One region of the Undibacterium sp. Ji42W genome, then DNA from elsewhere that is predicted to be linked to it. Evidence: predicted binding sites of a transcription regulator. Region 1 holds the regulator's gene; the other holds the start of a gene.
What was found. Region 1 encodes FliA, which starts transcription of late flagellar genes. Its sites were predicted from a motif close to CTAAAGTTTNNNNNNNNNNNGCCGNTA; they were not measured.
Positions count from the first base shown of each region.

Region 2: ACO0LG_RS11410 (flagellin) is a predicted target of FliA. The motif match lies at 2,747-2,773, and genes of this name have one in related genera.

Region 1 is NZ_JBMPOV010000011.1:130,058-141,581, forward strand. Features, by position in the region: gene flhA (flagellar biosynthesis protein FlhA) at 1-1,739, shown strand, start outside; gene flhF (flagellar biosynthesis protein FlhF) at 1,736-3,076, shown strand; gene ACO0LG_RS22825 (MinD/ParA family ATP-binding protein) at 3,069-3,899, shown strand; gene ACO0LG_RS22830 (RNA polymerase sigma factor FliA) at 3,908-4,639, shown strand; gene ACO0LG_RS22835 (flagellar motor protein) at 4,621-5,361, shown strand; gene motD (flagellar motor protein MotD) at 5,403-6,242, shown strand; gene ACO0LG_RS22845 (flagella synthesis protein FlgN) at 6,381-6,893, opposite strand; gene flgM (flagellar biosynthesis anti-sigma factor FlgM) at 6,896-7,201, opposite strand; gene flgA (flagellar basal body P-ring formation chaperone FlgA) at 7,329-8,057, opposite strand; gene flgB (flagellar basal body rod protein FlgB) at 8,245-8,649, shown strand; gene flgC (flagellar basal body rod protein FlgC) at 8,655-9,059, shown strand; gene ACO0LG_RS22870 (flagellar hook assembly protein FlgD) at 9,082-9,756, shown strand; gene flgE (flagellar hook protein FlgE) at 9,830-11,164, shown strand; gene flgF (flagellar basal-body rod protein FlgF) at 11,228-11,524, shown strand, end outside.
Region 2 is NZ_JBMPOV010000004.1:416,910-428,433, reverse strand. Features, by position in the region: gene fliD (flagellar filament capping protein FliD) at 1-484, opposite strand, end outside; gene ACO0LG_RS11415 (flagellar protein FlaG) at 604-987, opposite strand; gene ACO0LG_RS11410 (flagellin) at 1,088-2,575, opposite strand; gene ACO0LG_RS11405 (tetratricopeptide repeat protein) at 2,976-5,174, shown strand; gene rfbF (glucose-1-phosphate cytidylyltransferase) at 5,177-5,947, shown strand; gene rfbG (CDP-glucose 4,6-dehydratase) at 5,941-7,020, shown strand; gene ACO0LG_RS11390 (dTDP-4-dehydrorhamnose 3,5-epimerase family protein) at 7,017-7,595, shown strand; gene ACO0LG_RS11385 (methyltransferase domain-containing protein) at 7,592-8,818, shown strand; gene ACO0LG_RS11380 (acyltransferase) at 8,828-9,316, shown strand; gene ACO0LG_RS11375 (NAD-dependent epimerase/dehydratase family protein) at 9,313-10,137, shown strand; gene ACO0LG_RS11370 (cephalosporin hydroxylase family protein) at 10,124-10,873, shown strand; gene ACO0LG_RS11365 (GGDEF domain-containing protein) at 10,982-11,524, opposite strand, start outside.

The DNA.
Region 1 (11,524 bases):
GCAACTACACTGTCGGTATCGTGGTATTTATTATCCTGACCATCATCAACTTTACCGTCGTCACCAAGGGTGCAGGCCGTATCGCTGAGGTGGGTGCGCGTTTCGCCCTGGATGCGATGCCAGGTAAGCAAATGGCGATTGATGCTGATTTGAATGCAGGACTGATTGCTGAACAGGAAGCCCGCCGCCGCCGTACCGAAGTGGCGCAAGAAGCAGAATTTTATGGCGCCATGGACGGTGCCAGTAAATATGTACGTGGTGACGCGGTTGCGGGCATCATGGTCACCGTCATCAATATCGTCGGTGGCCTGGTGGTGGGTATGGTCCAGCATGACCTGGATTTTGCTACTGCGCTGAAAAACTATACCTTGCTGGCCATTGGTGATGGCCTGGTCGCGCAAATTCCTTCGCTGATTATCTCAACTGCTGCTGGTGTCGTAGTCTCACGCGTGGCCAGTGACCAGGATATCAGTGGACAGTTGATAGGGCAGTTGTTTGCCAAGCCCCAGGTCATGATCATCACTGGCGGCATAATTGGTGGCATGGGTATCATACCTGGCATGCCGCATATTGCCTTTATCCTGCTGGCAGCCATACTGGTTGGTGGTGGGTATATGCTTAACAAGCGCGGTCAGGTTGCTCCTGTCGTCGAAGAAAAAGTAGATGCCCCCGCCAGCACTGGCCAGGAAATGGAAGAAGCGACATGGCAAGACATCTTGCCTGTTGATACCCTAGGCCTGGAAGTCGGTTATCGCCTGATCCCTCTGGTGGATAAAAATCAAGGTGGGGAACTTTTGCGCCGCATTAAAGGCATACGCAAAAAATTCGCCCAGGAAGTGGGATTTTTATCGCCGCCTGTACATATTCGCGACAACCTGGAATTGAAGCCCTCGGCATACAGGATCACACTCAAAGGCGTGGAAGTCGGTGCTGGCGAGGCCCTGAGTGGTCAGTATCTGGCGATTAATCCAGGCATGGTGACCGGCAATTTGCCCGGTGCTGTCACGAACGACCCTGCCTTTGGTCTGCCTGCGGTCTGGATAGAAGCTGCCCTGCGCGAACAGGCGCAAGCCATGGGTTATACCGTGGTCGATTCCGGTACCGTAATCGCTACTCATTTGAATCACCTGATCACCAGCCATGCGGCTGAATTGCTCGGTCGTCAAGAAGTACAGTTGTTGATGGATCACCTGGCAAAAGACATGCCAAAAATGGTGGAAGAACTGGTGCCAAAAGCCTTGCCTTTATCCATCCTGCAAAAAGTATTGCAAAACCTGCTTGTCGAAGGTGTGCATATCCGCGATATGCGTACCATTATTGAGACTTTGTCTGAGCAAGCCATGCATACTCAGGATGCCAATGAATTGACGGCACAAGTCAGGATTGCTTTGGGCCGTGCCATTGTCCAGCAAATCTTCCCGACCGGGAATGAGATGACAGTCATGACCCTGGATAACCGTCTTGAACGCCTGTTGATGCAAGCCCTGCAAACCAGTGGTGCTGATGGCTCAGGCATGGAGCCTGGCCTGGCCGACACCCTGGCAAGCCAGACCGAGGCTGCGGCCCAGCATCAGGAGCAAATGGGTCTGACGCCGGTCTTGCTGGTGCCCGCGCCATTACGTGCCTTGCTGTCGCGCTTCCTGCGCCGCAATTTGCCACAACTTAAAGTCTTGTCACACGCAGAAGTACCTGAAACAAAAACCATTAGAGTCACCAGTCTGGTCGGAGGTCAATCATGAACGTCAGAAAATTTACCGCGAATACTTCTCGCGAAGCTTTGCGCATGTTGCGCGATGCTTTGGGGGCGGATGCCGTGATCCTGTCTAACCGTAATGTCGGCGGCAAGGTGGAGATACTGGCGATGGCCGATGAAGCTATCAGCACTATTGAACCCACTGCCAGCGATGAGATACTCATACCTGAAGTGCCACGCTTTGCACCACGCTTTCAGACTGAAGAGCCAGTCACCAGACAGCGTGTTTTTGAGCGTCCTGTCGAAGAACCTGCAATTGTCAGACCAACATTCAGACCGATAAACAATACAAACAGTACACATAGTACGCCTAACTTTGCCAATGAGGTTGAAGCGCCGGTCAGTGCCAATGAACTCAATGATGTGATGTCAGAGATACGCTCCATGCGCAGTATGCTGCAATCGCAACTGGCAGAGATTTCCTGGTCGCAGACACAAAAACGTCAGCCTCAAAAAGCAGAAATCCTGCGTGAATTACTGGCCACCGGCTTTAGTGCGAGCCTGGCTCGCTATCTGGTAGAAAAACTGCCGGAAACTGGCAAGGTCGAGAATGGGCTGGACTGGATCAAAAGCACCCTGGTGCGTAATCTGTCCACCATCGATAATGAAAATGAAATGCTGGAAAAAGGCGGCGTGTATGCCCTGGTAGGTCCGACAGGTGTGGGCAAGACGACGACGACCGCTAAACTGGCTGCCCGTTGCGTGATGCGCCATGGCCCCTCCAAGCTGGCATTGATCACGACTGACGGTTATCGTATCGGCGGTTTTGAGCAATTGCGTATTTATGGCAAAATCCTGGGTGTGATGGTGCATGCGGTCAAGGATGAGGCAGATCTACGCATCGCTTTGTCCGAGCTCAAGAACAAGCATACCGTCCTGATTGATACTGTGGGAGTCAGCCAGCGCGACAAAATGGTGACTGAACAGGTGGCAATGTTGTCTGGAACAGACACTCCGGTGAAGCGTTTGCTGTGCCTGAATGCGACATCGACAGGCGAAACCTTGAGCGAAGTAGTGCGCGCCTATCAAGGTAATGGCCTGGCAGGTTGCATACTGACCAAGCTGGATGAGGCCGCGACTATAGGTGGTGCATTGGATATTGCGATACGCCAGAAACTCATGGTGTATTACATTGCCAGCGGCCAGCGTGTGCCTGAGGATCTGCATATCGCCAATAAATTGTATTTGATCGACCGCGCTTTCAAGCTCAAGCGTGAGACAGCGGCTTTCCGTTACCTGGATGAAGAACTGCCTTTGTTGATGGCGGGTGCAGTTTCTGCACAAACATCAGGCCGTGCTGGCCAGGAGGTATCCCTTGGCTAGTTTTGATCAGGCAGAAGGCCTGCGCCGCATGCTGGCTGGACCAAAACCACGGGTATTCACTTTCTTGTCTGCATTGAGAGAAGATGAAAAAAGCGGCATGCTGGTCAATTTGGGAGTGTCGCTGGCGCGTCAGGGTAACCAGGTCTTGATGGTGGATGCGCGCGCTTCAGAAAACAGTGTGGGCGCATGGTTGAATGCCAGCGTTGATCAGACCTTATTGGATGTAGCGAAACAACAGCGTACAATGAAGGAAGCAGTCAAATTGGTGGCATCCGGCTTGTCGGTTACGATGCTGTCCCGTCATGCCTGGCTGCCGCCAGAAAATACACGGCAATTGTCCAAAGTGTTTGACGTGGCGGCCAACAGGGCTGATCTGGTCATCGTGGATAGCGAGATCAACCTGGACGACAGTTTCGCCTTGTCTACGCTGGATGACAGTGAGCTGGTGATACAGGTCTCTGCTGATCCTGCCATGATCAAGGCTGCGTATGGATTGATCAAACGCATAAGCAACCGGCTCGGCAGGCGTGGTTATGGTATTTTAGTGTCCGGCGCATCGGAAAAAGAGGCGAGATTGATTTATACGAATATGGCGCAGGCGGCCAGCCGTTACCTGGCGGTGCCACTGCACTACGTTGGCCATGTGCCGGAAGATGAACACGTAAGAAAGGCTGCGCATTTGGGACGTTCTGTGATTGATGCTTTTCCTAAAGCCCTCGCTTCGCTGGCATTTTCCCGGCTGGCTGAACAATTGGCGAAGACCGCGCGTTCCACCTTGTGTGTAGAGGGAGTCCCTGAGCTGGGTGTCGGTCTCGGAATGTAATCAAAAAAATGTACACCGCGAGCGGAAAATCAGATAAAAACTTCCTTTTAAGGGAGCATGCGCCACTGGTCAAGCGACTGGCTTACCAGTTGAAGGCGCGCCTGCCTCCCAGTGTGGAGGTGGATGATCTTGTGCAGGCCGGTATGATAGGCCTGCTGGACGCCGTCAACCGTTACGAAGATACCCATGGTGCACAGTTCGAAACGTATGCGGTACAGCGCATACGGGGCGCCATGCTGGATGAGCTGCGCAGCAGTGACTGGTTGCCGCGTGGCGTGCGCCAGAACATGCGCAAGATAGAAAACGCCATGAATGTGCTACAGCAAAAGCTGGGCAGGCCACCGCTGGAAACCGAGGTGGCGAAGTCGCTCAAGCTCAGCCTGGAAGAATACCAGAACCTGCTGACAGACAGTGGTGGACACCAATTGGTGTACTACGAAGACTTTCATGATGCGGATACCAAGGAACATTTCCTTGACCATTATTGTTCAGATGCGTCAGGTGACCCCTTACAGGATTTACTCAATGACGACTTCCGTGATGCCGTCATTGGGGCAATCGACAGCCTGCCAGAGCGCGAGAAGCTGCTCATGGGTCTTTACTACGAGCAGGAATTGAACTTGAAAGAAATTGGTGCGGTAATGGGGGTATCAGAGTCGCGGATATCACAATTGCATAGTCAGGCTGTTGCCAGGCTCAGGGCATACTTAAGGGAGAAAGCGTGGACTGGGCTAGCGTAATCGGATTGATACTGGTGATATTTGGCATAGTCACCGGACAGTTGATGGAAGGGGGCAACCTGTCTTCGCTGGTGCAACCCGCTGCCTTTGTCATCGTGGTAGTGGGAACGCTGGGGGCAGTGCTGCTGCAAAGCCGGCTCAACACTTTCAAGCGCGGCGTGCGTATGCTGCGCTGGGTGGTATCTGAGCCACCTGATACCAGTAAGAAGAATGTTGCTGATGCCTTGATCTGGAGTGTCGTTGCCCGACGTGAAGGATTTTTGAGCCTTGAGCGTTATATGAATGCCTCATCTGATCCTTTCATCAGCAAGGGATTACGCCTGGTGATCGATGGTATAGACCCGATACGCCTGAAAGACATCCTCGACGTTGATATTTCATTATATGAAATGGAACAGCGCCAGGCTGCCAAAATCTGGGATGCGGCGGGTGGTTATTCACCTACCATAGGCATTTTGGGTGCGGTGCTGGGACTGATTCATGTCATGGAAAATCTCAGCGACCCTTCCAAGCTCGGCGGCGGTATCGCAGTTGCCTTTGTTGCCACTATTTACGGTGTGGGCATGGCCAACTTGTTATTTTTGCCAATCAGCAATAAATTGAAAGAAATCATAGGCCGTGAAGTGACGCGCCGTGAAATGCTTTCTGACATTTTTTACAGTATTGCCCTTGGTGATAGCCCGCGCGTGGTGGAAGAACGGCTGACCCATCATCGGAACTGACGGTAAGACTGAAAGTTACGCTACATTGAGAAAAAGTACTTATGGCAAGGAAAAAATACCACGAAGAACCAGACAACCATGAGAGATGGCTGGTTTCTTATGCGGATTTTATTACCCTGCTGTTTGCTTTTTTTGTTGTCATGTATGCCATTTCCTCGCTGAACGAGGGCAAATACCGCGTCTTGTCAAATTCTCTGACCGGTGCATTTGGCAAAGTCATGACTGTTAATCCTAAGCCTGTTGATGCGCAGACTGAACAAAAGATCAAGCTTGATCCTCTGCCTCTGGTCAAAAACCGTATCAATGAAGGTTTGCGCAAAGAAAAAGCGCAAATGACCACCATGGCCAAAGATATCTTGACCGTGCTGGAACCCCTGGTGCGCGAAGGCAAGGTGAGGGTCACCCAGACCAGCCGGGGCATCACCATAGAAATTAATGCCAGCCTCTTGTTCGCTCCTGGTGATGCACGTCTGAATGTGGATTCCATACAGGCACTTAAAGCAATCGCTGGCGTCCTGAAGATTGATACCCATGCCATACAGGTAGAGGGGCATACCGATAATCTGCCGATCAAAAACTCCATTTTCCCATCCAATTGGGAGTTGTCTGCCGTGCGCGCCAGTACTGTTGCGCGTTTGCTTACAGAAAATGGGGTAGATGAAAACCGGGTGACCGCAGTGGGGCAGGGAGCGAAACTGCCTGTCAGTGAAAATGATACTCCGGAAGGACGCTCCAGGAACCGTCGTGTTTCTATCACCATTCTGGCGGTTTTGCCAGAACCGGTGGTGGAGGTGCCCATCACACCAGCAGCTCCAGCAACACCAGGCGCAACACCTCCGGCACCGCTGTTGCGTCCTACCGCCGCTTCTCTGGGGTTGTAAATTCCGAAGTTTGCTTGCCGGCTGAGTTAAGGGCAATAAGAGAAAGTCATCACGAAAACATCGCGATGAAATAGCTGTAACTGTAGTTTGTTGCGGATAGAAAGTTTTACAGCAAAACAGGGCAGCAAGTGACCTTGCTCAGGTGGCGATATAGCCCTTGCCTGGCGTGCTCTTGACCGTGGACTGACCATTTGGGCCATACATGGATCCAGCTTGGTTGGTATTTTGTTGCAGCAAGTTCAAGGTGGCTTGGTTCAGTGACAACCTGCGGTTAATCAGCGACCCATTCGTACGGTTGTCTTCTTTTGCCTGCACAGTCAGTTCCAGCAATGCGTCCCAATGCCTGGCACTATCTTGTGTATCGATCGCTGCATCGCCCACTTGTGCCGCTTGCGCCAGGTAAGCCTGCATACCTTCAAGGTCAGTATTAAAGCCAAGGTCGCTCAAGAAGCTGTTACGCTTTTTTTCAAGCTCCGTCATTTTGATCACAAGCTGTCCCTTGCTCTGGGTAAAGTCATTGAGCTGGACTACGTCGCTTTCTATCAATGCTGATTGCTCTTGCTTAAGCAAATCGGCGAGCGAAGTCATGATGCTCACTTCTTCCTGCAGGCATTGTTGAATGGCAGCGTGTCCGGAACTTCTTGCGTTCATTTTTAACGTTTTCTGGAATTGAGCAAATCTTTTACTGTTTCCAGCAAGCCATCAGCGACTTTTTCCGAGTTCACTTGAAAGCGTCCTTCAGAAATGGCCAACTTGATCGCTTCCACCTTCTTCGTCTCAAACACAGCACCGCTTGCCTGCGTACTTTGCAAGGCTTGCAACTGTGAGGACAGGGGCGAGATCTGTACTTTCGACGAATTCGCAACGGGAACCGCATTATCTGCTGGTTTTTCCGTGCGAGCCTGTTGCGGGCTTACTGGTAGCCCCGCGGTTTTATTTAGTGCGTCATCAATTTTCACAGCGATACCCTCAGTATGGGACTTACAAACATCTACATCCAGTTTATCGGCTGCTTAATTTTAAACTTTAACCTTACTGCAAAAAAATATTGCATGTATTTAATTCTGTCCGGGCAAACTCTTGCTATCAGTAAATTATTTCTATAATGCCACCATTTTTGGCAACGCCACTAACGGTTTGTCCGGAACTGGTTTTCGCTTTGGCAATTTGACCATTTGCTGCGTTATTGAGAGCAATAGCATCCGTTGCCACTTGGAAACCAGGTCCATTGCTGATTACCCGCACAGATTGCCCTTGTTGCACGACTGCGGGGCTTTTTAACGCATCCAGCCGCATGACACTGCCTGACGCCATGGAAACCTGCATGCTTTTGCCTATAGCCTGTTCAGGCGCCGTAATGACGCCAGCTGGTAATTTTGAAATGTCACCCCTTTGCTTGTTCAAATCGCTGAGAGAGATTACTTGCCCATGGGTAAGTGCATTGGCTGCGACATAATAATCTGCCGTGACTTGCACATTCGCCTGCAGATAGACCAGCCAGGGTGCAGGGGCCGTGCAACGTATCGCCAGCGTCACTTTCCCCCAAGGCTTGCTGCCAGGTAATAAATAGGGATTGGGATTGTCGCAAGCCTGCAAGTTGAGCCGTTTATCCACTTCGCCCACGGTCACCAGTATCTCGTTGCTCTGGCCCGACGCCTGCAATGTCAGAAAATCAAGTGCGATCTGGCGCAATTGTGCTGCGTCTTGCTGCTGGCTAACGGGAGCAGCCTCGCCCAGACATGGTAGCGCCAGCACTGCTGTCAACGCCAACACTTGCTTGTTATATAGCTTTCTGAATAACTTTGCGGCTTTCATGTTGCTTCCTGCCTGGATTGTTCTGAACTCTATTTTAGGATGACCAGTTTTTTTTGAAAGCACGAATAAACAGGTTTTTCCCATTCTACTTGCCTGATCAAACTTGTACTGTGGCGACTAAGATGCAAGGCATAGAAAACCCTTATGCGCCTCATGTACCTTGGGCGCTATGGTCAAGGAGATAAAGATGGTAAGCAAACTAGATGATTTTTTCAAGTTTCACGAGACTGCATTATCAGTCCGCGGGCAGCGCCAGCAATTGCTGGCATCAAATATTGCCAATGCGGATACTCCTAACTACAAGGCCAAGGACATTGATTTTTCAAGTGCCCTGAGCCGTGCACTGGGACAAAACCTGAACCAGTCACCGACCGTTTTGAATAAAACAGTGGAGCAGCATATTGATACGCCGGGTAGCGTGGCAGGTGGCGCACCACAGTTTCGGCCGACAGTGCAGGGTAGTGTCGATGGCAATACCGTGGATATGGATGTAGAACGCAATCAATTTACTGACAATGCCCTGCGTTATGAAGCCAGCCTGACCCTGATCAATATGCAGATCAAGGGTATGTTGGCAGCGATACAAGGATAACCATCATGTCACTCTTTAATGTCTTCAATGTTGCCGGATCAGCCATGAGCGCGCAGTCTCAGCGCCTGAATGTGGTGACCAGCAATCTTGCCAATGCCGACAGTGTCACCAGTTCAGACGGTACGCCATACAAAGCCAAGCAAGTAGTGTTCAGCGCGGTACCTGTTGCCGGCACTGCTTCTACGGCAGTCAAGGTAAATGAGGTTGTAGAAGATACTAATCCGCCTAAACTGATGTATGACCCAAAACACCCGATGGCAGATGAAAAAGGCTATGTCGCCATGCCGAACGTGAATGTAGTGGAAGAAATGGTGAATATGATTTCGGCATCACGTTCATATCAAAACAATGTAGAAGTCATGAATGCAGCAAAAACCATGCTGCTGAAAACCTTGACTTTAGGGCAATAAGATTTTCTGTAAGGAATAGATCATGGCTACCACTGGCGTACAAAGCAGCACCGTCGATCCAACATTGCTGGCGACGATGAACGGTGCAAAGGCATCAACCAATTCGACTGAAGATGCAAAAAACACTTTCATGACCTTATTGGTCACCCAACTCAAGAACCAGGATCCGCTGAACCCCATGGACAATGCCCAGGTAACCAGCCAGCTTGCCCAATTATCGACTGTCTCTGGCATCGATAAATTGAACGCCTCTGTGACGGCCCTGGGTGCCAGTTTCCAGAGCGGACAAAACTTGCAGGCTGCCAATATGATAGGCCATGGTGTGATAGCACCCGGCAATACCATGGTAGTCACTGATGGCAAAGGGATTTACGGTGTTGAGTTGCCTCAGGCGGCCAGCAATGTTGACGTGGTCATACGTGACAGTTCAGATGTAGTGGTCAGGAAGATGGCCCTGGGTGCCTTGCCACAAGGCGTGAATACTCTGACCTGGGATGGTAAAACCGATGCGGGAACGACCGCTGCCAACGGCGCCTACAAGTTTGAATTTGTCGCCAATGCGGCTGATAAAAAACTCGAGGCAACCAGCCTCGCATTTGGCGTGGTGTCGAGCATTACTTCTGGCTCTCAGGGATTGAAGCTCAGCCTGCCCAATATCGGTGATGTCAGCATGAGTGATGTAAGACAAATTTATTGATCCTTGGAGTAATCCTGTATCAAATCCTGCAGTAAAAAAGTGAACGAACTAGCCTAAGTAAGGGAGAAATATCATGGGTTTTCAACAAGGACTGAGTGGACTTAATGCCGCTTCCAAATCCCTGGATGTGATTGGTAATAATATTGCCAATGCCAGCACCGTGGGTTTCAAGCAGGGACAAACGCAATTTGCCGATGTCTATGCCAACTCACTCAATGGTTCTTCTGGCGGTACTGTAGGTATCGGTACTAAAGTATCTGGTGTCGTGCAGCAATTCACACAGGGTAATATCTCGACGACGAATAACCCGCTGGATATTGCAATCAATGGCGGCGGCTTCTTCCGCATGTCCACCAATGGTGCGATTACTTATACGCGTAACGGTCAGTTCCAGCTCGATAAGCTGGGTAATATCGTCAATGCGCAGGGTGCGCAATTGACAGGTTATGTGGCCAATGCCGCAGGTGTATTATCGACTGGCGCTGCTGCCCCCATCAATATCAACACTTCGGATATTCCACCGGCGCAGACAGCGATCATCAATGCAGTCATGAATCTCGACTCTCGCAAGCTGGTGCCTGGCACGCAATTGCCTGCCACTATTCCCCCCGTGATTACACCTGTCGCGTTTAGCCCAACAGATCCAACGACGTACAATAGCTCGACTTCAATCGCTGTGTTTGACAGCTTGGGTAACTCGCATGTTGTTCAGTCATTTTTTGTAAAGCGCGACAATATTTTAACCCCGCCAAGTTTGCCAGTTACGATAGAGTGGGATGTCTTTGCGACTGTCGATGGCGTCCTTATCAACGGCGCTGGTGCTACTACTAATTCCATTACCCGGCTTGGTTTTGATAACCTTGGTAGGTTAAGTTCGGTAACGCCACCTTTTTCTGCAACAGATCCGCGTGCGACTACACTGACGGTGCCTGTGAGTACTGGGGCGGTAACGCCGATTAATACGACCCTGGATATCAAATACGATTTCACTGGCACCACGCAATTCGGTTCGGATTTCAGCGTCAGTAAAAACACCCAGGATGGTTATGCTTCCGGCAAACTGGCCAAGTTCAATACCGCTAAAGATGGCACCATTGTCGGTAGCTATACCAATGGTAAAACTGCTGTATTGGCACAAGTAGTGCTGGCGAATTTCACCAATCCTAATGGTTTGCAATCGACTGGTGACAATCAGTGGATAGAAACGGCTGCATCCGGCAATGCGCTGGTCGGCCCGCCAAATTCGGGTGCTCTTGGTACCTTGACTTCATCAGCGACAGAAGATTCGAATACCGATCTGACGGGTGAGCTGGTGAACATGATTACTGCGCAGCGCGTGTATCAGGCAAATGCACAAACCATCAAGACGCAGGATCAGGTTTTGCAAACACTGGTCAACCTGCGTTAATGGTAAAGCTTTTTACATGAATTGACATGCGTGTTTTAAATCTCAGAAAAACAGGAGCGGCTCATGGATAGACTGGTATATACGGCGATGACCGGTGCCAAGCATATCCTTGAGCAGCAGGCTACCGTCTCACATAATCTGGCGAATGTCTCGACCACCGGCTTTCGGGCGCAGCTGGATTCATTCCGGGCTGTGCCGGTAAAAAGTGATGGTCTCGCCACCCGCGCTTTTGTGGTGGATGCCACGGTTGGTACTGATTTTTCTACAGGCGCCATGCAAAACACGGGGCGTGAACTGGATGTGGCAGTCGAAGGCAAGGGTTGGCTGGTGGTGGAAAAGGCAGATGGCTCTGAGGCGTTT
Region 2 (11,524 bases), on a different contig from region 1:
TCACTGTACCGATCGATTGTGTTGCATCCTGGGTAAAAGTCGAACCTGTATACACGCCATTTGCAGAAGTGCCGCCAGCGATAGTGCCAAACTCGAAGTTGATTGTCGTGCTGGTGCCGCTACCTATGCTCGCAGTGGAGCTGAGTTGACCAGCACTGGAAATAGTTTGCGCCTGTGCCAGCTTGGTGACATTGACGTTATAGCTACCTTGAGTAGAAACGCTGGTGGTGGTGGCAGATAAAATTGAGCTGTCGCCTGCAGAAGCAGTAAGCGACTGGAAAGTGCCCAGATTGCTGAGGCCGGTAACATTGGACTGAAAAACGCTGAGCGCGCTATTAAGCGTGCCATAAGCAGATAGCTTTGCCTGAAAACTGGCTTCTTTCTTCGCCAGTGTTGTCAGTGGCTGACTCTCCACCTGCATTAGTTTGGTAATGAGACCGTTGACGTCCAGATTGGCGCCTAAGCCTGTCGATTGTATGCCCACATTGTTCCCCTTGTCAGACCGTACTGTACTAAATTATCGGCAAAGACAAACCAGACTTTAGAGGGGAATTTACATGCCAATTTAAAACTTAGATGCAGGACTGACTATAGATTAGCTAATTACGCTTGTTGTTTGATCAATAGACCTTGTAGTTTATCCAGAGAGCGCGATATTTCAAGGGCTTCTTCAGACGGGATCTGGCGCAAGACTTCTTTGGTTTGCAGATCAACCACCTTCACGACTACTTTATTACTATGTTCTTCTACACTGAATTCCAGGGATTGTGACAGAGACTGGATTGTTTTGTTGATATCGTCGACTGCTTTGGTCACTTTATCAAATTCTGGTGGTGTTGACGCAGAGGAGGCTGCCTTGACCGCATCAATGGTTTGCGTTGAAGCTGCTGCAGACTTATAAACGGGTGAGCTGGTATCAGGTGCGACTGTACGATCGGCGATCAGTTGTCCTGATGGAGATGCGCTCCCTATCGACCGGATGTCCATGATCTTTTCCTTCAAGAAAAATACCCCTGATCAAAAAGATGACCAGGGGGACATGCTTTATGCTTTAAGTATAAACCTAATTTACTTAAGCCTACTTCTATTAGCCACGCAACAGGGCCAGAACGCCGTTTGGCAAGCCATTTGCCTGAGCCAAAATCGCTGTACCAGCTTGTTGTAACACTTGGCCACGAGTCAGGGACGCTGTTTCTTGGGCGAAATCTGCATCACGGATACGGCTGCGGGATGCTGTCAAGTTTTCAGAGTTAGTCTGCAAACTTTCGATCGCGGAAGAGAAACGGTTTTGATACGCACCCAGAGAAGCCCGGGAACTATTGATTGACTGCAATGCCGCATCAATGGTCGTCAGCGCAGAGGTGGCCCCGGCAGCCGTACCCAGATTCAGTGACGATACACCAGCACCAACCGTTACCGAAGCAGATGTAAAGGCACCTGTCAGATTGGCAGCTGTCAAACCAGTACCTGTACCGTTAGCCAGAGTGATACCAGCAGAGCTGGTAGAAGTCAGTGACAGTGTTGATGTAGCTACGTCAGTTGCGCCAGTTGCTGATACGGTAATACCTGTATTTGCAGCGGCAGCCGCAGCGTTTGAGCTCGCTGTTACAGTGATGTTACGGCCATCGGCAGCAGCCAGTGCAACTGCACCAGTTGATGTATTGAATGTTGCTGTAACGCCTGTTTGTGTACTGATTGCATTGACAGCAGCAGCTACTTGAGCACCACGTTGTGCGCCAGAAGTAGATGCATTCAAGGCACCCAGATTTACGCCGTTAATAGTAATGTCGCCAGAAGCAATGGCTGTTGCAGAAGTGCTTGCAGTACCTGCAACAGTTGTCGAACCAACAGTTGCTGTAACACCTGTGCTGCCGCTGATTGCATTGATCGCAGCTGCTTTGGAGATGCCGCTAGCTGTAGAGTTGGAGAAGGATACGCCATCTGCTGCAGAAGCACCAACTTGGTAGCCATTGATGGACAAGTCACCAGCAGCCAGGGCTGTGGTAGTAACTGCACCGGCACCGGCAACTGTTGTTGCGTAGCTGGAAGATGCACCGACACCCAAGGCACTAGATTTTGCGCTGGAGATGGAAGCGATACTGATTTGATCGTTCGATGTACCGTTAGCGCCAACTTGGAAAGTTTGTGCGGAGAAGCTACCGTCAAGCAGGTTCACACCGTTGAAGTTAGTGCTGCTGGCAACGCGGTTGATCTCAGAAATCAGCTGACTTGCTTCATTGTTCAGAGCGGCACGATCAGAAACGCTGTTAGAACCGTTGGCAGATTGTACGGCCAGATCACGAATACGTTGCAAGTTGGAACCGATTTGTTGTAATGCGCCCTCAGCAGTTTGCGCCAGGGAGATACCGTCGTTCGCATTACGTGCAGCTTGATTCAAGCCACCAATTTGAGAAGACAGACGTTCGGAAATAGCCAGACCAGCGGCATCATCTTTGGCGCTATTAATACGCAGACCGGAAGACAGACGTTGCAGGGAAGTGTTCAGAGCAGATTGGGATGTGCTCAAGTTACGTTGTGCATTCAGCGATGCAATATTGGTATTAATAACAGCCATGGTAATTCTCCCTAAGTTATTCAAATTGGCGTAGTAGCCTGAAACTTTGGTCTTTCGTGCTGACTATTGGACCGCCGTTGTAAAGGGTATCGGTACAGATAAAAAAAGTTTTAGCGTGTTTCTGAAAATAAATCTTATTTTTTTCGCTCAAGTTTTTTTAGTCATTCCGCTTGTCGGCGCTTTTTTTAAATACTTTAGGGTCTAATTTGATTTAGTTTTGGGGCTTTATTTAACACATGGAAACAAATTCATTGGTTATAAAATAAGCCTGAGCAGGGTTGTTTCTGGTATTTTCCATTCTATGCATGCAGTTTTACTCATTTTGCTTAAATAATTTGTAAGCAAACCGAGGCATTTGTAAAAATAATTAATGATAAAAAATCTTACTTAGGAACTGGTCATGGCAAAAACAGGTTTTGATGCCCGAAAAGCAATGCGTGAAGTTCATAAGTTTTTCGATGCTGGAGCGCTGGCCGAGGCAAAACATGCCGCACTGAATATTATCCGGCATTTTCCGCGCCATGCTGAAGCGCTCTATGCTTTAGCCAGAATCTGTGGCGATACAAACGAGTGCGATGAAGGTATGACGTATATCAAGCTCGCCTTTGACGTCATGCCACATTTTGCTGATAACAGGAAAATCGCTTTCGGTATATTTAATAAGTACTTATTGGCAAAGCAGTATGCGCAACTGGAAGATGGCAGTTTGTGGCTGTCATCTTATTTGCCTCGTGATGGCATCGTCTGGGATTATCTTGGTCTTGCCAGGATAGAACAGGCCAAATTCCCTCAGGCTTTGGATGCATTAAGCAAGGCAGTTAGCCTGTTGCCGAATAATTCGCATGTTCTTGTAAATATGGGAAATGTGCTGATTTCCCTGGAGCGCTGCGCCGACGCTATTGTTTATCTGGAAAAAGCACTGGCGATACAGCCAGATATGGTGGTCGGGCTAAATAATCTTGGCAATGCGCAACGTTTTATTGGTAAAACAGAAGAGGCGATTGCCAGTATATCGAAAGCTGTTCAATTAAACCCCAACCTGGCCTACCTGTTTAACAATCTTGGGTTGGCTTATCGCGAGCACAGCATGTACAGCGTCGCTATTGAGCAATACCGGCATGCCTTGCAATTGCAACCCGATCTGGTTCAGGTTTACCCTAATCTGATTGATGCTCTGCGTCAGAACGGGCAGGTGCAAGAATCTATAGAATGCGGTCAGCATGCCTTGACACTGACGCAGAATATTCCAGAGATCTGGGCCGCCTATGGTGATACCTTGCGTGAAGCAAATCACCTGGATGCAGCGATAGAAGCCTACATAAAAACACTGTCTTTCAGACAAGATGGTGAATCATCTTTCAACAGAAAAATTTATACCAACTTATTGTTTTGCCTGAATTACCATCCAGATTTGACGCCGGAAGTCATTTTTAATGCTTACCACGAGTTTGATGTACGGTTTACCGCTCCACTAAAGGCAACATGGAGGGCATTTGAAAATGCCCCTATACCTGGCAAACGGCTTAAAGTAGGCTATGTGACCCAAGCTTTTTACAATCATGTTTGCAAGTATTTTCTTTTGCCACTCATAGAAGCGCATGACAAAGGGCAGGTTGAAGTGTATGCCTATGCCAATCCACCGTTTGAGGACGAGGTCACAGACTATTATAAAAAACAGGTAGACCATTGGGTGCCAACCCGGGATATGACAGATGAGGTGCTGGCAGAACGTATTCGTGCTGATGGCATCGATATCTTGGTGGATGTCGCGGGTCATACCAATGGTAACCGCCTGTCGGTATTCGCACGCAAACCGGCACCAGTTTCCTTGCATTGGCTTGAATATGGTTATACAACTGGCTTGAGTGCGATTGATTATTACTTGACGGACAAGCCCACAATTACGGACAATTGCGCCCATTTATTTTCAGAGAAAGTATGGTGCCTGGATGGTCCTGCATATGTATACAGACCCGACACGCGCAAGGCAGAACTGACAACTTCGCCTTTTGAACAGACTGGCATGGTTACCTTTGGCAGTTTGTCACGCTCCACCAGGATTAATCACCGTGTTGTACGTGTTTGGGCAACGATACTGGATGCGATGCCCAATTCCCAGTTGATCATTAATAGTGGCGACTTCAAGGATCCGCAAGTACAGGATGAAATGGCGTCAAGGTTCATGCGTTATGGAATCGAACGTTCACGTTTGCATATAGGCTTTACTACACCTTCCTGGGAAGTGCTGAAACATATAGATATCAGTCTGGATTGTTTTCCGCATAATTCAGGAACGACCTTGCTGGAATCTTTATATATGGGCATTCCGTTCATCTCCCTGGCAGACCGGCCTTCTGTTGGCCGTATCGGCGCAAGTATTCTGACTGCGATTGGCCATGAAGAATGGCAAGCGTATACTGAGGATGAATATGCGCAAAAAGCCATTATTCTGGCGCACGATCTGGATGGATTACGCAGACTAAGGGGCAGTTTGCGTCAGGAAATGGAGCAGTCTCTGCTCATGGACGAGCCGGCTTTTGCACGTTCAGTAGAAAAAGCATTTCGCCAGATGTGGCAAATTTATTGTGAAGGACAATAAGAGTGAAGGCAGTTATCTTAGCCGGTGGCCTGGGGACGCGTATTTCTGAAGAAACCCACCTCAAGCCCAAGCCCATGATAGAGATAGGAGGGCATCCTATACTCTGGCACATCATGAAGTCGTACTCGGCGCATGGTGTGAATGAATTCGTGATCTGTTGTGGCTACAAGGGCTATTTGATCAAGGAATATTTCGCCAATTATTTCCTGCATATGTCAGATGTCACTTTCGATATGCAGAATAATAGTATGGAGGTGCATGAGCACCATGCCGAACCCTGGAAGGTAACCCTGGTGGATACCGGGGAAGACACCATGACTGGCGGGCGTCTCAAGCGTGTCGCCCGTTATTTGCAGGGTGAAGAAGCATTTTGCTTTACCTATGGTGATGGTGTTGCAGACCTGGATATTGCTGCTTCCATCGCATTCCATAAACAGCATGGCAAACTGGCTACCGTGACAGCAGTTCTTCCGCCCGGACGCTATGGCGCACTGGAACGTGACGGTAATCAGGTCGCCGGTTTTATCGAAAAGCCGCGTGGTGATGGTGGCTGGATCAACGGCGGATATTTCGTGCTGTCTCCCAAAGTGCTGGATTTTATCGATAATGATGGCGTTAGCTGGGAAGCCGCGCCACTTGCCGAATTGGCCAAACGCCAGGAATTAATGGCCTTCGAGCACAGTGGATTTTGGCAGCCCATGGATACGCTGCGTGAAAAAAATCTGCTGGAAGACTTGTGGCAATCAGGAAAAGCACCGTGGCGAGTATGGTAAATCACATCACAAAAACAAGCATCGTTGATCCCGCCTTCTGGCGCGGGCGGCGTATCTTGCTGACCGGGCACACTGGTTTTAAGGGCGCCTGGCTGGCATACTGGCTGTCTGGCATGGGCGCTGTGGTGCACGGGCTGGCTTTGGCGCCAGCAACCGAACCTAATTTGTTCGATTTGCTGACGATTGAAGACAAGGTCAGCAGTCACATTGGCGATATACGCGATATTCATGCGGTGACCGCTGCGATGGATGCGTGTCAGCCAGAGTTTGTATTCCATCTGGCAGCCCAGGCCCTGGTGCGCGCTAGTTATCGTGAGCCTCTGGCGACTTTTGCCAGCAATATCATGGGCACAGCCAATCTGCTGGAGGCACTCAGGGGGCGCAGCGATGTAAAACTTGCACTGATCGTCACGACGGATAAAGTCTATCGCAATCTTGAGCAGATCAATCCTTATCCAGAAACTGCTGAATTAGGTGGCCATGACCCGTATAGTGCCAGCAAAGCTGCGGCAGAACTGGTGCTGGCAAGCTATCGCGCTTCATTTCTGGCCGGGCAGGGCACCGCCGTGTTGGCAGCCAGGGCCGGGAATGTGATTGGCGGGGGCGACTGGTCTGAAGACAGATTGCTGCCAGATGCTGTAAAAGCCTGGCAAAGCGGGCAGACTTTGCAGATTCGCCGTCCCGACTCTGTCCGGCCATGGCAGCATGTACTGGAACCACTGTCAGCATATCTGTGTCTTGCCCAGTATGCGCATGCTAATCCACAGGCCAGCCATGCCTGGAACATAGGCCCCGATGATGCAGCAAGTGTAAGAGCAGTAGTAAAGCTTGCACAGGCTGCTTATGGCAGTGGGCAGACTGAATTTGCGGCTGATATTGTTGGCCCGCATGAAGCGGCCTTATTGGCATTGGATGCCAGTAAATTGAGGCAGACCCTGGGGGTTGCCCCGCGCTGGAATCTTGAGCAGGCGGTCAGCCGCAGTATGCACTGGTATCGTGATTTTGCACAAGGTCAGTGTGCTGCAGAATTATGTGACCAGGATATTGCCGCTTTCATGGCAGGTAATGCATGATGCAAGTCTCAGCCTCAGGCCGCTTTGAGATTTTATCGACGCCTTTGGATAGCCTCTACCTGCTGCAAAGAAAAGTGCTGGGTGATCAGCGTGGTTATTTTCAACGCATGTTTTGCGCAACAGATTTGGCCGGGCTAGGCTGGCACGAGCCAATCGCACAAGTGAATCATACCTATACTTCAGTGAAGGGGTCGATACGCGGCATGCACCTGCAATTGCCCCCAAGTGCAGAAATGAAATTAATCACCTGCATGAAAGGCGAGGTCTGGGATGTGGCCGTAGATTTGCGTGCTGATTCTGCCACTTTCTTGCAGTCGCATTCTGTGTTGCTGTCACAAGCGAACCAGCGCTCGTTTTTAATACCTGCCGGTTTCGCTCATGGTTTTCAAACCATGTCGGATGAGGTTGAGATGCTATATTGCCATAGCAAGCCTTACGTACCTGCAGATGAAATGGGATTAAACCCATTTGATGCCCGGTTAGCAATAGAATGGCCTGTGGGGACAACCGAGATGTCGGATAAAGACCGCAACTGGCCCATGTTAAGTAAAGAATTTCAAGGAGTGATTGTATGAAGTGCAGGCATTGCGCGCATGAATTGACGCAAACCTTTCTCGATCTTGGTTCAGCACCACCATCGAATGCTTATTTAAAACCAGAAGCCCTGAGCCAGGCAGAAATCTGGCTACCTTTGAAGGTAATGGTTTGTGATGCTTGCTGGCTGGCACAAACCCTGGATTTTACCGGGCGTGAAAATTTATTCGATGCCGACTACGCCTATTTCAGTTCATTTTCTTCTAGCTGGCTGGCCCATGCGAAGAAATTTGTTGAAGCGATGTGCCAGGATTTGGGCTTGAATTCGCAAAGCCTGGTGATGGAAGTGGCAGCAAACGATGGATACTTGTTGCAATATGTGCAAGAGGTCGGCATCCCCTGTTTTGGTGTGGAACCAACCGCCAGTACCGCTGAGGCAGCAAGGAAAAAAGGCATCAATATCGTAGAGCGCTTCTTTGGCGTAGAACTGGCTCACGAGATATTGGCGCGTGGTCAGCGCGTCGATCTATCAGTAGCAAATAATGTATTGGCGCATGTGCCTGACATTAATGATTTTGTCGCTGGCTTTAGCCTGCTCTTAAGTGAGCAAGGTGTCGCCAGTTTTGAATTCCCGCATTTGTTGAATATGGTGGAGCAAAACCAGTTTGATACTGCTTATCATGAACATTATTCTTATTTGTCATTGCATGCGGTCAGGACGGTGTTTGCAAAAAACGGATTGCATGTATTTGATGTACAGGAGTGGCCAACGCATGGTGGCAGTTTGCGCGTGCTTGCGCAGAGAATGGATATCAGGTACCGCGAAGAAAAAGCCAGTGTCGCGCAAGTACTGCAAGCAGAACAGGCAGCGGGTATTCTCAGTGACGATTTCTATAAGGCGGCACAGCACAAGGCAGAGTCTGCCAAGTTTGCATTGCTGGAGTTTTTACTCAACGCAAAACGCAATGGCAAGCGTGTAGCCGCCTACGGCGCTGCTGCCAAGGGCAATACCTTGCTGAACTTTTCTGGAGTCAGGCCTGATCTCTTGCCGTATGTGGTGGATATCAACACCCATAAGCAAGGTAAGTTCATGCCTGGCAGCCATATACCTATTGTTGACATTCATCATTTAGTGGCAGATAAACCGGATTTCATTCTTATTTTGCCCTGGAATTTGCAGGCAGAAATCATGCAAGACCTCGCCCAGGCAAAAAACTGGGGCGCGCAATTCGTCGTTGCGATTCCTCAATTAACGGTGGTGTAAGAGCTCAGCATGATAGAAATACATCCAGATGCGCGAATTTCCAAATTGGCTGATATTGAAGATTCAGTCAGAGGGACGCGCATTATCATAGGTGCTTTTTCCAGCATAGACAGCTTTGTCAAATTCAAGCCTGCCGGTGGCGTGGCCGATGTTGTGATTGGTGAGCGCAGTGTCATCAATTCTGGCTGCGTGCTGTATACGGGGAACGGCATCGTGATAGGAAATGATGTGGCGATTGCCGCCAATTGTACTTTTGCGCCAGTCAATCATGCCTATCACGACAAAAGCCGGCGCATCAATCAACAAGGTTTCTTGCCTGGCAAAGGTGGCATAGTCATTGAAGACGATGTCTGGATAGGGGCAAATTGCGTGATACTTGATGGTGCCATTTTAAGGCAGGGTTGCGTCATAGGTGCGGGTTCTATCGTCCGTTCTGAGGTCGCTGCGTACTCCATCAATGTTGGCAACCCCTTGCAACAAATCGGGATGCGCAAATGAGCGAGACTTTGCGCGCAACCCTGATAGGTGGCAAAGGCTTTGTTGGGCGGCATCTGCACCAGGCTTTGCGAGCAAACGGGTGGGACAGTTATGTCGCAGAGCGTGATGATTCACGGCTGGCGACGGATGATCTGGGTCATGTTTTTTATTGCGCTGGCCTGACGGCAGATTTCCGGCAACGCCCCTATGCTACAGTAGATGCCCATGTGCACTTGCTATCAAGTATTTTGCAACAAGCCCAGTTTGCCAGTCTGACTTACTTGTCGAGTACCCGTGTTTATGCTGGCGCTACGAATACGCAAGAAGACACAGCATTGACCGTCAGCTCTCATTTGTCTGGTGATTTATATAACATTTCCAAACTCATGGGTGAAAGCCTGTGCCTGCATGGTGGTCGCAATGTGCGCGTAGTCCGTTTATCGAATGTGTATGGAGCAGGGATGCCAGAGCAGAATTTCCTGGCAGATATCTTGAATGCCGCAACAAAAACGAAAAGGGTGGTATTTCGCAGCAGTCCTGATTCAGAAAAAGATTACATTTCCATCGCAGATGTAGTGCGTTTTTTACCCATAATTGCTACACAAGGTGAGATTGGCATATACAATTTAGCCAGGGGCAGGAATACTAAGCATGCCAGAATAGCAGCTTTGCTGGAACAGTTCGGGATCAGTTGTGAATTCGAAAATCATGCGCAGTGCATCAGTTTTCCGCCTATTTCTACATTAAAGCTGGAGTCCTTGTCCGGTCAGCCGGAGTTGGATATAACAAGTGAATTACCAGCGCTTTTTAATCATTACACAAAAAACCATGAACCCGATTAAACAATTTGAAGCAGAACGCGATGCCCGTATAGAGCAATTGGGCAAAGATCTTGAGTTCCAGGCGCAGTCCCGCGATTGGCTGGAGCAAAGCATGCGTCGTCAGTATGTTTATAACTTTTCATGGTTGGGGCGACCCATCATACAAAACCCGATAGACATGATGGCGATGCAAGAACTGATCTGGACGGTGCAGCCAGACCTCATCATAGAAACCGGTATTGCTCATGGCGGTTCTATTATTTACTCCGCTTCCTTGCTGGAGTTAAATGCTGCTTGCGGTGGTAATCCTGATGCTAAAGTTATTGGCATCGATATTGATATTCGAGAACACAATAAGGAAGCAATTCTGCAACACCCTATGTCCAGACGTATCCAGATGCTGCAAGGATCAAGTGTCGCTACTGAGATTGTGGATCAAGTGAAGGCAATTGCACAAGGTAAGCAAAAAGTCTTGGTATTCCTGGATTCCAACCATACCTACGAACATGTATTGGCTGAGTTGCAGGCTTACGCACCATTGGTAACGAAAGACAGTTATTGCGTCGTATTTGATACTTTTGTAGAAGATGTGCCGGCAGATGTCTTTGATAATCGTCCGTGGCAGCCGGGAAATAGCCCGAAGACTGCCGTTTTCGAATATCTGAAAACCCATCCAGAATTTGTGATAGACAAGGCCATGGATTATAAATTGCAGATTACCGTTGCACCTGATGGTTTCCTGAAACGGGTCAGCTAGAAAAAAGCTCAAAAAAACACGGAGGACATCATTTTGTCCTCCGTGTTTTTTTATATTCTCTTTACTAATCCGCGATATATATACACCTGATACGCTGATCCCCTGATATCAGCCCGCCTTGATGACGCGGTTTTTCCCTGATTGTTTTGCCTCATACATTGCCTTATCGGCACGCTTGATGGTTTCTTCTTGCGGCTCAAGCGGATTGCGCAAGGCAACCCCCGCACTGAAAGTAATGAACAAGCGTTGATCATTGGCTGTGAAGAAGTGTTTTGTCAGTTCTCTTTGTACGCGCATCATGGCCTGAGCAGCTTCTTCCAGCTGCGTTTCCGGCATGATGATGACAAATTCCTCACCACCGTACCGTGCTACCACGTCGATGGATCTCAGGGTTTGCTTGACGATACGTACCAGGTGAACCAGCGCCTCATCACCGGCGGCGTGGCCGTGGGTGTCATTGAGCTTCTTGAAGTTATCAAGATCCAGCAGGGCTACGCAAAGTGGTGTGTTACGACGGTCAGACCTGTCGGCTTCACGTTCAAATACATCGTCCATGCCTCTGCGGTTCAGGCTGCCTGTCAGTTGGTCTTCCCTGACCAGTTCGCTCATGTGGGCAAGCTTGTTTTCCAGTTCCTTGATGCGTGCTTCTGC